2 regions of the Streptomyces sp. NPDC005728 genome follow, and region 1 is predicted to be linked to the other one. Evidence: riboswitches for the same ligand, from Rfam matches in the RefSeq annotation. Region 1 holds a riboswitch; the other holds the start of a gene.

Region 1 (6,912 bases):
ACGCTCACGCCCTGCTGGGCGACGACGACCGGCTCCAGGGTGACGGCGACGACCTCGGGATGGTCGTCCACGAGCCGGGAGACGCGCAGCAGCAGCTCCTCCAGCGCGGGGGTGTCCACGGGCGTGGAGCCGCGCCAGCCGAACAGCAGCGGGGCCGTCCGGATGGAGCGGATCAGCGAGGTCGCCTCCCGGTCGGTGACCGGGATCAGCCGGTGCGCCGTGTCCCCGAGCAGCTGCGAGGCGGCCCCGGCCAGCGAGAAGGACAGCACGGCCCCGGCGGCCGGATCGATCACCGCTCGTACAACCGTGTCGACTCCCCGGGGGGCCATGGACTGCACGACCGGGCGCAGTTCCTCGGGCTGCCCGAACAGCGCGGACAACTCGGCGTACGCCCGACGCAGTTGCAGCTCGTCCGCCAGGTCCAGCCGTACGCCGCCCAGGTCGGCCCGGTGCCGCAGGTGCGGGGCGGTGGCCTTGAGGGCCACGGGGTAGCCGAGGGTGCGGGCGGCCTCGGCGGCGGCGTCGGGGGTGGGAGCGGACAGCGCCCGGCGGACGTGGATGCCGTACTTGTCGAGCAGCTCGCACGTCTCGGTCTGCCCGATCGTGAGCCCCTGCCCGCGCTCGAGCAGCCCGCCGATCAGCTCGGCGGCCCCCTTCTCGTCGATGTCGTCGTACTCCGGCACCTTCCCCGGATCGGCGGCCTCGCGCCGCCACTGCCCGTACTTCACCGCCTCGGCGAGCGCCCGCACGGCACGCTCGGCGGCGGGGTAGGCGGGGATGAGGCGGGAGTCGCTGCCATCGGCGGCGGCTGCCTCTGCGGTGGGCAGACCCTCCGCGGGGTGACGGGGGTCGCCCGGCTCGGGTGAAGCCGAGAGCGGGGAAAGGTGGGCGCCGCCCTCGGCGCGGGGCTCCTTCGCACCTGCCTGTGGTGCCGTGCTCGTCGCAGCCGACAGAGCCTGCGCAAGCCCCCCGAGCTCCACGTGCACCACCAGTACCGGCTTGCCCGGAGCCGCAGCCGCCGCAGACCGCAGTGCGTCCGCCAGCTCCGCGTCGCCCGGCGACCCCTCCCCGATCGCCGGAATCGCCGTGACGACGACGGCGTCACATGTCGGGTCCGCCAGCGCCCGCGCCAACGCCCGGCGGAAGTCCTCCGCCGTCGCCCCGGTCGTCAGGTCCAGCGGAGGCGACGGCCGCAGTCCTTCCGCGAGAGCCCGGTCGTACGTCAGCACCCCCAGCGACTCGGAGTTCCCGAGGATCGCCACGCGCGGCCCCGCGGGCAGCGGCTGCCGGGCGAGCAGCAGACCCGCGTCGACCAGTTCGGTGATCGTGTCCACCCGGATCACCCCGGCCTGCCGCAGCAGCGCGGAGACGGTCGCGTGCGGCAGCCGTGTCGCCCGTACCGCGTGGCCCTGCGGCGCGGACCCCACCCCCTGCACCACGACCAGGGGCTTGGCAGCCGCCGTGCGCCGGGCGAGGCGGGTGAACTTGCGCGGGTTGCCGAGGGACTCCAGGTACATCAGGACGACATCGGTCTCCGGGTCGTCGTACCAGTACTGGAGGACGTCGTTGCCGGAGACGTCGGCCCGGTTCCCGGCGGACACGAAGGCGGACACGCCGGTGACCCCGGTGACCCCTCCCCCGCGCCGGTGCAGCCGGGACAGCAGCGCGATGCCGATGGCCCCGGACTGCGTGAACAGGCCGATCCGGCCCGGACGGGGCATCTCGGGGGCGAGCGAGGCGTTGAGCCGGACACCGGCCGCGGTGTTGATCACGCCGAAGGCGTTCGGGCCGATGATCCGCATGCCGTACGCGCGCGCCTGCTGGACGAGGGCCCGCTGCCGCTCGCGCCCCTCGGGCCCGCTCTCGGCGTACCCGGCGGACAGCACGACCAGCCCCTGCACCCCGTGTTCACCGCACTCGGAGACCACGGCCGGCACGTACTCGGCCGGTACGGCGACGACCGCGAGGTCCACCGGGCCCTCGATGTTCCCCACCGAGCGGTACGCGGGCACCCCGTCAACCTCCTTGAGGTCCTCGGGGAAGGCCTTGTTCACGGCGTACAGAGGGCCGGAATAGCCGGCGTCCCGGAGGTTGCCGAGGACGCTGCGGCCCACCCCGCCGGGCGCGCGGCCGACGCCGACGACCGCGACGGAGCCGGGTGCCAGCAGCCGCCGTACCGAGCGGGCCTCGGCGCGCTGCTCCCGCGCGCGCTGCACGGCGAGGGAGCGGTCGGTGGGCTCCAGGTCGAACTCCAGGCGTACGACGCCGTCCTCGAAGCTGCGCTTCTGGGTGTACCCGGCGTCAGTGAACACCTTGATCATCTTGGTGTTGGCGGGCAGCACCTCGGCGGCGAAACGCCGGATGCCCCGCTCGCGCGCGACGGCCGCGATGTGCTCCAGGAGGGCGGAGGCGACCCCGCGGCCCTGGTGGGCGTCCTGCACCAGGAAGGCGACCTCGGCCTCGTCGGCGGGGGCGGACGCGGGCAGGCCGTCGGGGCCGATGCGGTCATAGCGTACGGTGGCGATGAACTCGCCGCCGATGGTGGCCGCGAGTCCCACCCGGTCCACAAAGTCGTGGTGCGTGAAGCGGTGGACGTCCTTGGCGGACAGGCGCGGGTACGGCGCGAAGAAGCGGTAGTACTTCGACTCGTCCGAGACCTGCTCGTAGAAGCTGACCAGGCGGTCGGCGTCATCGACGGCGATGGGCCGGATGCGCGCGGTACCCCCGTCGCGCAGCACCACGTCCGCCTCCCAGTGGGCGGGGTACTCGTGCCGGTCGTGCCGGTCCGCCGGGCTCTGCATGGGGCCCAGAGTACGGCTCGCGTCCGACAAGGGCGCGAGGCAGTCTGTGGAGGACGGAAGCCGGACCGAGGCCGCGGTCCGGCGACCCGACCGGAGCGGGACGAAGGTCTGCTCCGGGCACGCTTCGCGATATGGGAAACTGGTCTAGACAACCCTGAACACCGAAGGGCAGCAACACATGGCTGAGCGCCGCGTCAACGTCGGCTGGGCCGAGGGCCTCCATGCCCGCCCCGCCTCCATCTTCGTCCGAGCCGCCACGGCCGCAGGCGTCCCGGTGACGATCGCCAAGGCCGACGGCAACCCCGTCAACGCGGCCTCCATGCTGGCCGTCCTGGGCCTGGGCGCCCAGGGTGGCGAGGAGATCGTCCTCGCCTCCGACGCCGAGGGCGCGGACATCGCCCTGGACCGTCTGGCCAAGCTGGTCGCCGAGGGCCTGGAAGAGCTGCCCGAGACCGTCTGAGCTGCGCCAGGAAGCCGCGTCACCCTTTCCGGGTGGCGCGGCTTCCGCGTTTTCTGACAGTCGACGCTTTTGCGGCAGTCGGCCCGATGAATTCACCACAGGCATACGAAGGGCGTGCGACGCCGAATTTCGGGGCACGCCGGAAAAGGGCAGCGGAAATATGCGTCCGCTAAATACCCTCTCTTTGTATACGGCGCCCGTGTTAATGCCGCAGACTCGACATGTTTACGGCGTGTTGCGAGTTCCTCACACGCTCCGGGCGATCTCCGCCCGCGGTGAACCGCAGCCGGTGCGCGGTCGTGGAGCGCTCGGCGTGCAGCGCCGTGACCGCCCGCGCACGCTCGCTGTCACCGCGCGCCACCGCGTCCACGATCGCGCCGTGCTCCGCCCAGGACTCCACGGGAGCCGACGGGGCCTCCACCGTGTACATCCAGGCGACCTTGTGCCGCAGCTGGGTCAGCATCGAGCTCAGCGACGGGCTGCCGGAGGCCTGGGCGAGCGTCTCGTGGAACCAGCCGCCGAGCGAGCGCAGATCCTCGCTGTTGCCCCGCCTGGCCCGCTCCTGGCCCAGCCGGACGAGCCCGCGCAGCACCTTCAGATGGGCCTCGGTGCGCCGTTGGGCGGCCCGGGAGGCGCCGAGCGGCTCCAGCAGCATCCGCATCTCCAGCAGGTCGGCGGCCTCCTGCTCGGTCGGCTCGGCCACGCACGCGCCCGCGTGCCGTCTGGTCACCACGAAGCCCTCCGCCTCCAGGGTGCGCAGGGCCTCGCGGACGGGGACCCGCGAGACGCCGTAGCGGCGGGCCAGGACTTCCTCGGTGAGGCGGCTGCCGCGCTCGTAGACACCGGCCACGATGTCGTCCCGGATCGCCGTGCACACCGAGTGCGCCGGAATACGCATGACCGACCTCCGCCTTAATCCCCGTGAAACGTCGACGATGGACGCCTGTTCCGTGACTCTATTGCAATGGGCCGGAATTTCCGACGGCAGACCGGAATCCATGGATATTTTTTGGTCAGCGGAGGCTGCGGGCACCACGGAAAACGGCGAAAGCCCCGGCTCGTGAGCCGGGGCTTCGGGATGTCGTACGCCGGAGCGTCAGACGTTCACGCCGTGCCCTCGGAGGTAGGCGACCGGGTCGACGTCCGAGCCGTACTCGGGGGTCGTACGGGCCTCGAAGTGCAGGTGCGGTCCGGTGACGTTGCCGGTCGCGCCGGACAGGCCGATCTGCTGGCCCGGGGTGACCTTCTGGCCCACGGTGACGCCGATGGACGACAGGTGGCCGTACTGGGTGTACATGCCGTCGGCCATCCGGATCACGATCTGGTTGCCGTACGCCCCGCCCCAGCCGGTGGAGACGACCGTGCCGGAACCCGCCGCGTGGACGGTCGTCCCGCTGGCCGCATGGAAGTCGATCCCGGTGTGGGAGCCGGAGGACCACAGGGAGCCGCCGGTCTTGTAGCCGGTGGAGACGTACGAGTGCGCGATCGGGGCGACGAAGGCGTTCAGGCGCTTGCGCTCGGCCTCACGGGCGGCGCGCACCTCGGCCTCGCGCTCCTTCTTCGCCCGCGCGGCGGCCGCCTTCACCGCGGCCTCCTCGGCCGCCTTCTGGTCGGCGGCCTCCTGCTGGGCCTCGGCCTGCGCGTCGATCTGCTCGGCGACCGAGTCGCTCACGGTGATGACCGGGGTGAGGCCGGTGTCCTCGACGGAGTTGTCCGCGGCGAGCGCCGGAGTGGCCGCGAGGGTGCCGATGACGCCGGTGGTGGTGAGGGCCGCGATGCCTGCCGCCTGAGCGGTGGTGCGCTTGACCCGGCCGGGCTTGCGGTGCTTCCCGGTGGCGCACATGAACGCCATGAAGTGGCTGGTCCTTTCCTTCCCTCTCGCCTACCGGGTTAGCTGACGGGTTCGGAGCAGGAAGGTCTCCTACGGACCCCCTCGCTCGCGCGCGGGCGTCCGATTCACCCCAGGGACTACGGTTGGGTCCCCGGCTCCCCTGGCTCGCGCCGTACGGGGACTCGGCGATGACTGTCCGGTGCCGCGGATGCGGCGCACTGCCTGACGAACAGCCCGGAAAACGCTAAAGGCGCCGCCTTTCGATCCCCAAACGGATCCGGGCTTTTGTAGCGCATCCCACAGGTCAGACAGGCAACCTCTGCCCCAATTCGGACATCTGGGGAAGGGCTGCGCACAGCAAAGGGCCCTGATGACCCGTCGGTCCTCAGGGCCCCGCGCGCGTGTGGCGCCGTCCGGCTGCTACTCGGCCGCCACGACGGTGACTTCGCCGATGCCGAGCGCCTCGACCGGCTCCTTGATCTGGGCCGCGTCACCGACGAGGACGGTCACCAGGCGGTCCACCGGGAAGGCGTTGACGGCCGCCGCGGTGGCCTCCACGGTGCCGGTGGCGGCGAGCTGCTGATACAGCGTCGCCTGGAAGTCGTCGGGCAGGTGCTGCTCGACCTGGTCCGCCAGCGTGCTCGCGACGGCCGCCGCGGTCTCGTACTTCAGCGGCGCCACGCCGACGAGGTTCTGCACCGCGACATCTCGCTCGGCGTCGGTCAGGCCGTCCGCCGCGAGCGTGCGCAGCACCGTCCACAGGTCCTGCAGCGCGGGACCGGTGTTCGGGGTGTCCACGGAGCCGCTGATGGCGAGCATCGCGGCGCCCGTGCCCTCCGGAGCGGAGCGGAGGACCTGCCCGAAGGCGCGCACGCCGTAGGTGTAGCCCTTCTCCTCACGCAGCACGCGGTCCAGGCGGGAGGTGAGCGTGCCACCGAGGCAGTACGTGCCGAGCACCTGGGCGGGCCACACGCGGTCGTGCCGGTCGGGGCCGATCCGCCCGATGAGCAGCTGCGTCTGGACGGCGCCAGGCCGGTCGACGACGACCACGCGGCCGGTGTCGTCGGCGGACACGGGCGGCACGGGCCGGGGCCGGCCCGCGGTGCCGGTCCAGGCGCCCAGGGTGTCGCTGAGCAGCGCGTCCAGGTCGGTGCCGGTGAGGTCGCCGACGACGACCACGGTGGCCGTGGCGGGTCGCACATGGCGGTCGTAGAAGGCGCGTACGGCCGTGGCGTCGATCTTCTCGACGGTCTCCTCGGTGCCCTGGCGCGGGCGCGACATGCGCGAGGTGGCCGGGAACAGCTCCTTGGAGAGTTCCTTGGCGGCCCGGCGGGCGGGGTTGGCCAGCTCGTGCGGGATCTCGTCGAGGCGGTTGCGGACCAGCCGCTCGACCTCGCTCTCGGCGAAGGCGGGCGCGCGCAGGGCGTCGGCGAGCAGGCCGAGGCCCTTGGCCAGGCGGGAGGCCGGGACCTCCAGGCTGAGGCGGACGCCGGGGTGGTCGGCGTGCGCGTCGAGCGTGGCGCCCGCGCGCTCCAGCTCGGCGGCGAACTCCTCGGCGGAATGCTTGTCGGTGCCCTCGGAGAAGGCCCGCGCCATGATCGTGGCCACGCCGTCCAGGCCGCTCGGCTCGGCGTCCAGGGGCGCGTCCAGCAGCACCTCGACGGCGACGACCTGCTGGCCGGGGCGGTGGCAGCGCAGGACGGTCAGAGCGTTGTCCAGCGTGCCGCGCTCGGGCGCCGGGAACGCCCAGGGCTTGGCCTCGCCGGCCTGCGGCTGGGGGTGGAAGTCCATCGTGGCGAGCTCGCTCACTTGGCCGTCTC
Region 2 (6,912 bases), on a different contig from region 1:
CGGTCTGCGACCTCGACAGCCGTGAGTACTGGCGGTACGCGGCGTGGGCGCTGCGCGACCTGGCCGCCTCCGACGTCCCGCATCCCGTGGGCGGCGCGGCTGCCGGCAGTGCGCTCCACGCTGCCGTGAGCGAACTGCTGGCCGCGATGCACACACCCGAGGGGGGCCTCGACGCGCTGAAGGACCGGGACCTGCCGGCGCTGCAGCGGCTGCGCACCCTGGTGTCGCCGGCCTCCGACAGGCCCGAGCGGCCCGAGACGCTCCGGGCGATCGCCGCACAGCTGGCGCCGGAACCGCGGCTGGCGGCCGAGCGCGCCGAACTGCTGAGCCGGCTGGTCGACCGTACCGAGGAGCCGGACACCCTCCTCGAACGACTGCGGGAGCTCGCGGACGCGCTGGAAGGCGCCGGAGTGACCGTCTCGGTCCGGGCCGCCGGTCAGCTGGGGAGCGGATGGATGCACGGCGCCCTCCCCGAGCGCCTCGAAGCCTCGCTCACGGCGGCCGAGCGGCTGGCCCGCGACGGCGGCAACGTCACCGGTCTCCTGGCGGCCGGCCTGGTCACCGGAACCGGCGTAGCCCTCGGCTGGCCGGAGGAGTGGCGGGCGGTGCTGCGTCTGCTGCGCGGACACCCGCATCCCGACGTACGCCAGCAGGCATACGCGACCATGACCGAGATGGAATGACCTTTCCGAGATGGCCTTGCCTCTGAGGCAAGAATGTTGCCGCTGAGGCAAAGGTCCGGCTGAATGGAGGCATGAACGCCTCAGAAGCCGCGCCGTCGGCGGGTCAGGGCGACGACCTGCCCGTCGTGGCGCCACAGCTGCGCGCCCTGCGTCGGCGCGCCGGTCTCACCCTGGAGGCCGCGGCCCGGTCCGCCGGGCTCTCGCCGGCCCACCTGTCCCGGCTGGAGACCGGGCAGCGCCAGCCCTCGCTGCCGATGCTGCTCGCGCTCGCCCGTATCTACGGTACGACCGTCTCGGAACTGCTCGGCGAGACCGTCGCCGACCGGGACGCCATCGTGCGCGCCGCCGACATGGAGCCGACGCGTGCCGGCGGCTGGACCTACGTCCAGGCCGGTGGTCCCGGTCGCGCCATGCAGGCGCTGCGCGTCCGGGTGCCGTACGGCACCCAGGGCGACGTGGTGCGCGTCCACCCCGGCGAGGAGTGGCTCCACGTCCTCAGAGGGCGCCTCAGGCTGCGCCTGGGGGACACCGCGCACCTGCTCGGGCCCGGCGACAGCGCGCACTTCGACTCGCTCACCCCGCACCGCCTCGCCGCCGAGGACCACGACGGCGTGGAGCTGCTGTTCGTCCACACCCTGCTGCAGAGCCCCACGGCCACCCTGTGCCTGGGCCCCTTGACCGGAGAGCTGTCATGAGAGACATCGAAGAGAAGTTCCCCCGCTCCTTGTGGATCCGTCTCATCATCTACATCGCGCTCGGCCACGTCCTGGCCGCGTTCCTCTACCTGCTGTTCGCGGTCGGAGCCAAGGGCTGAGGGGAGTCGGGCCAAGGGCTGGGCGGAGTCAGTCGAGCAGGCGTTCCCGCAGCCGCTCGCGGGCCGCGGGGGTGAGCCCGAGGCCCTGCTCCAGGTAGGTGTCGACGCCGCCCCACGTCTCGTGGATGCTCTCGAACGCCGCCTGCAGATACTCGGCGCGCGCGTCGAAGAGCGGGCCGAGCAGCTCCATCACCTCGGGTGTGTACGCGGTGTCCGGGCTGCCGTTGCGGCGGACCTTGTAGCGCCGGTGCTTGGCGTTGGACTCCAGGTAGTCGGCGACGATCGCCTCGCGCTCCACGCCCACGGCGAGGAGCGTGACGGCTATGGAGATGCCCGCACGGTCCTTGCCCGCAGCGCAGTGCATCAGCGCGGGCACGCTGTCCTCGGCGAGCGCGTGCAGCACCCGGGAGTGCTCGGCGGTGCGCTCCTTGACGATCCTGCGGTACGAGCCGGTCATCCGGGCCGCCGCCTTGCCGTCGGCGAGGATGCCGCGCAGCTGGTCGAGGTCGCCTTCGCGGACCATCTTCCAGAACTCGGCGCCGTCCGCCGGGTCGCTCAGCGGCAGGTTCACGTTCCGCACGCCGGGCAGCTCGACGTCCGGGCCCTCCAGCTTCTGGTCGGCCGCGTTGCGGAAGTCGAAGATCGTGTGCAGGTCCAGGGTGGTGAGGAAGGCCGCGTCCGCCGCGGTCGCGTGCGCGAGGTGACCGCTGCGGAACAGCACTCCGGGGCGCACCCGCCGTCCGTCCACGGTCGGCAGTCCGCCCACGTCACGGAAATTGCGCACTCCGGCCAGCTCGGGCTCGGTCGACGGGACCTGCTGCGTCACGGGGGCTCCTCCCGGTAGGCCCCGTCGGCGCGGCTCGTCGACGGGCACGCTGTCGACCATACGACATCGATTTCCTCGGGCAATGAGTTGTCCACAGGCATTGTCAGCAGGGTCCGCGGCCCTTGATGATGTTGGCACTTGAGCGGATCTGTTGGCACCTGTGAGGTCTCGATGGTGGACATCGCCGAAAACGGTCGTACGTGGCTCCTGTCGGGGCCCACCAGCAGCTATGCGCTGCATCTCACGGACGCGGACGAACTGCTGCACCTCCACTGGGGACCACGGATCGCGCTCGCCGACGCCGAGGCCCTGGCGGTCAGCCCGCTGCCCGCCTACTGGCCCTTCGAGTCCCCGCTCGACGGCCGCGAGGAGTACCCCGTCGAGGGCGGCCCCCGCTTCGTGCGCCCCGCCCTGTCCGTGCGCACCGAGGAACGACGCGGCACCGAGTGGCACTTCGTGTCGCACTCCATCGCAGACGGTGCAGGCGGCGCCGACGGCGAGGAGCTGCGGCTGCGCTTCGACGACGACGGGCTGGCCGTCACCCTGCACTACCGGATGCGCGGGGACGTCGTGGAGCGCTGGGTGACCGTGGCGAACGGCGGGCATGCGCGCGTGGAGCTGCTGCGGGCCGACGCCGCCACCTGGACCCTGCCCGACCGCGAGGGCTGGCGGCTGTCCCAGCTGCACGGCCGCTGGGCCGCCGAGTCCCTGCTCGCCACCGCACCTCTCACCCACGGCGAGAAGATCATCGGCAGCCGTCGCGGCCACACCGGCCACCAGCACCTGCCCTGGGTCGCGCTGGACACCGACGCGACCGAGGAGCGCGGCGAGGTCTACGGCTGTGCGCTCGGCTGGTCCGGCTCCTGGCGCATCGCCGTCGCCCGACTCCCCGATGCGCGCGTGCAGATCACCGGCGGCGCCGGCTACGACGACTCGGGCCTGCTGCTGCTCCAGCCGGGGGAGTCGTACACCACACCCGTCTTCGCGGGGCTGTGGAGCGACGGGGGCTTCGGCGGGGCCAGCCGCACCTGGCACGCCTACCAGCGGGCACACGTCATCCCGGACGCGGAGCGGGACCGGCCCGTGCTGTTCAACTCCTGGGAGGCGACCAACTTCGACATCTCCGAGGAGCAGCAGGCCGCCCTCGCCCGGCGCGCCGCCGGGATCGGCGTCGAGCTGTTCGTCGTGGACGACGGCTGGTTCGGTGCGCGTACCAGCGACCGGGCCGGACTCGGTGACTGGACGCCCAACCCCGACCGCTTCCCGCACGGTCTCAAGCCCCTCGCCGACCAGGTGCACGACCTGGGCATGCAGTTCGGCATCTGGGTCGAGCCGGAGATGGTCAACCCCGACAGCGACCTCTACCGTGCCCACCCCGACTGGGTGCAGTACGAACCGGGACGGAAGCGGACGGAATTGCGCAACCAGCTCGTCCTCAACCTTGCCCGCGAGGACGTCCAGGGGTATCTGGGGGAGCAACTGGACGCGCTGCTGTCCAGCGCCCCGATCGACTATGTGAAGTGGGACTTCAACCGCTGCTTCACCGACGCGGGCTGGCCCGGCGAGCCGTACCCGCAGCGGCTGTGGGTCGACCACGTCCGCGCCCTGTACGCCCTGCTGGACCGGCTGCGCGCAGCTCACCCCGGGGTGGCCTTCGAGTCCTGCTCGGGCGGCGGCGGCCGGATCGACCTCGGCGTGCTGAGCCGCACCGACCAGGTGTGGACCTCCGACAACACCGACCCGCTCGACCGGCTCGCCATCCAGCACGGCTTCAGCCAGATCCACCCCGCGCGGGTCATGGCCGCCTGGGTCACGGACAGCCCGAACACCCAGCTCAACGGGCGGGTCAGCTCGCTGCGGTTCCGCTTCGTCAGCTCGATGGCCGGGGTGCTCGGCGTCGGAGGCGACCTCGCCGAGTGGACCGACGCGGAGCTGGCCGAGGCCCGGGAGTGGGTGGAGCTGTACAAGGAGATCCGCCCGGTCGTCCAGCGCGGCGACCTCTTCCGGCTGCGGCCCCCGACCGGCGGCCTGAGCGCCGTCCAGTACGTCCTCGGGGGCGAGAGCGTGGTCCTCGCCTGCCTCCAGGCGCAGAGCTACGGCGAGCCGGTGCCGGCGGTGCGGCTGCGCGGACTCGACCCGACCGCAGCGTACGAATGCCGCGAAACGGGCGAAGTGCACCGAGGTGCCGTCCTGCTCCATCACGGGCTGCGCACCGGACTGAAGGGTGACCTGGATGCGACGGTTCTCCGGCTACGCCGTATCTGAACCTTCTGTCCGAATTGGAGCCTTCATTCCAACTCGCTCTGGAATAAGGAAACGTGGGGACGGGGTGCGTGAGGAGCGTCATATTCGTGACCGAGTGTCGCGGGTCATGTCCACGTAATACCCGTATCGCCAAAGGAATTTGAAAAGAGGAAGGATGCGGTAATTCACGGAGGGTGACCGTGAATTCCCGAATTCGATCAGCTGGAGCAGGAACGCCGGGAACCGGCTGCTTGTCCGGGTGCGTCTTGCTCGCTTACGTTCGCCACCAATCCGGTCGGAACGCCGAATCCTGCCGCCGCCCGGAGTCCCCACACACTTCACCCGTGTTCGGCAGGAGCGGGGGACCCGCCAGGTACGACTGCCTGTCCCGGTCTCCGGGGCAGGCTGGGGGTGTAGCCGCGCACCGCGCGGCCGGGCAGCTCCAGCCCGAACCCGACAGCTCACCTCGCAGGCGTCGGAGAGGAATGCGCCATGCCCGCAAAGGGTAAGCACCGACGCCCCAAGAACCGGCGTTTCACCCGCTCGATCGCCGTCGCCGGAACCGGTGGCGCCGCGCTGGCGCTGCCGCTCATGGGCGCCGCCGGAGCGCACGCCGCCACCGCGCAGCCCGTTTCCGGAAAGGCCGTGCAGTCCCTTCCCGCCGTCGAAAAGGCGGCCGAGAAGAAGGCTGCGCAGCAGAATTCGGGTGTGCGCAGCTACACGGTGAAGGCCGGCGACTGGCTTGCGAAGATTGCCGGCCAGCAGCACGTCGGCGGCGGCTGGCACCGGCTCTACGAGGACAACCGGCAGGCGGTCGGCGAGAACCCCTCGCTGATCCACCCGGGTCTGAAGCTGTCGCTCGGCGGGCAGGCCACCCGGACACACACCGAGCCTTCCGCCCCCGCGCAGCCCTCGCGCCCCTCCGGCTCGCAGGCTTCAGTGTCCAAGGCCTCCGGCTCCAAGGCCTCCGGCTCCAAGGCCTCCGGCTCCAAGGTCTCCGTGTCCAAGGTCTCCGTGTCCAAGGCCTCCGGCTCCGAAGCCTCCGCGCAGACCTCCCAGGCCCGCCAGGCTTCCGGGACCGCCGTCACCCCGGCCACCGGCTACACCCTCCCGGTCGCCGGCGCCACCGTCGGCACCGGCTACCACGTGGCCGGCAGCATGTGGTCCAGCGGTTACCACACCGGCGTCGACTTCGTCGTCCCGACCGGTACCTCCCTCAAGGCCGTAGGCGCCGGCACCGTCGTCTCCGCCGGGTGGGGCGGCGCGTACGGCAACCAGGTCGTCATCAAGCTGAACGACGGCTACTACGCCCAGTACGGGCACCTCTCGCAGCTCTCCGTCTCGGCCGGCCAGACCGTGACCGCGGGCCAGCAGATCGGCCTGTCCGGCGCCACCGGCAACGTGACCGGCCCGCATCTCCACTTCGAGATCCGCACCACGCCCGACTACGGCTCGGACGTGGACCCGGTCGCCTATCTCCGCTCGCACGGCGTCGCCGTCTGAGGCTCCTTTTCCTGGATCCTCCTCCAGAACCGCCTGCCTGACGCGCAGTCGAAGGCCGGACCCGATCCCCGGGTCCGGCCTTCGGCATGACAATCGCACGTCCAACGCGCCTGACGACGTCGCTATTCCTGGATTGGCAAACAATTTAAGGGTGTCTCATCTCACCGTTCGTCAACCCCCGCCTACGGTCGCGTAGGTCACATCCGAAGGTGAATCATGGTGCGACGTGGCAGACGATTCGAAGAATGACAACAGATCAGTGATCGGGTCGTACGTAGCGGTGGGGGACAGCTTCACCGAGGGCGTGGGCGACCCCGGCCCCGACGGGGCGTTCGTGGGCTGGGCCGACCGGTTCGCGGTACTGCTCGCCGACCGGCGCCCCGAGGGCGACTTCGCGTACACCAACCTGGCCGTGCGTGGAAAACTGCTCGACCAGATCGTGGCCGACCAACTCCCGCAGGCCGTCGAACTCGCCCCGGAGCTGGTCTCCTTCTGTGCGGGCGGCAACGACATCATCCGGCCCGGCACCGACCCGGACGAGGTGGCCGAGCGCTTCGAGCGGGCCGTGGCCCAGCTCACCGAGGCCGCGGGCACGGTGCTCGTGACCACCGGATTCGACACCCGTGGCGTCCCCTTGCTCAAGCATCTGCGCGGCAAGATCGCCACCTACAACGGGCACGTCCGAGCCATCGCCGACCGGTACGGCTGTCCCGTGCTCGACCTGTGGTCCCTGAAGTCCGTCCAGGACCGCCGGGCCTGGGACGACGACCGGCTCCACCTCTCACCCGAGGGACACACGCGCGTGGCGCTGCGCGCCGGCCAGGCTCTCGGTCTGCAGATCC

The links. Region 1 has a riboswitch for cyclic di-AMP ahead of ABZ471_RS15795 (M23 family metallopeptidase). Riboswitches for the same ligand answer to the same signal wherever they lie in the genome.
Positions count from the first base shown of each region.
Region 2: it holds a riboswitch for cyclic di-AMP, as region 1 does, so the genes downstream of both, ABZ471_RS17075 (LysM peptidoglycan-binding domain-containing M23 family metallopeptidase) here and ABZ471_RS15795 (M23 family metallopeptidase) in region 1, are expected to answer to the same signal.

Region 1 is NZ_JBEXYL010000019.1:94,201-101,112, reverse strand. It holds gene ABZ471_RS15815 (GNAT family N-acetyltransferase) at 1-2,801, opposite strand, end outside; gene ABZ471_RS15810 (HPr family phosphocarrier protein) at 2,980-3,261, shown strand; gene ABZ471_RS15805 (GntR family transcriptional regulator) at 3,464-4,159, opposite strand; gene ABZ471_RS15800 (hypothetical protein) at 4,158-4,325, shown strand; gene ABZ471_RS15795 (M23 family metallopeptidase) at 4,358-5,113, opposite strand; cyclic di-AMP (ydaO/yuaA leader) riboswitch at 5,126-5,290, opposite strand; gene ABZ471_RS15790 (pitrilysin family protein) at 5,513-6,901, opposite strand; gene ABZ471_RS15785 (pitrilysin family protein) at 6,898-6,912, opposite strand, start outside.
Region 2 is NZ_JBEXYL010000022.1:4,329-11,240, forward strand. It holds gene ABZ471_RS17050 (hypothetical protein) at 1-683, shown strand, start outside; gene ABZ471_RS17055 (XRE family transcriptional regulator) at 755-1,378, shown strand; gene ABZ471_RS17060 (DUF6126 family protein) at 1,375-1,497, shown strand; gene ABZ471_RS17065 (tyrosine-protein phosphatase) at 1,526-2,323, opposite strand; gene ABZ471_RS17070 (alpha-galactosidase) at 2,495-4,588, shown strand; cyclic di-AMP (ydaO/yuaA leader) riboswitch at 4,892-5,055, shown strand; gene ABZ471_RS17075 (LysM peptidoglycan-binding domain-containing M23 family metallopeptidase) at 5,060-6,070, shown strand; gene ABZ471_RS17080 (SGNH/GDSL hydrolase family protein) at 6,330-6,912, shown strand, end outside.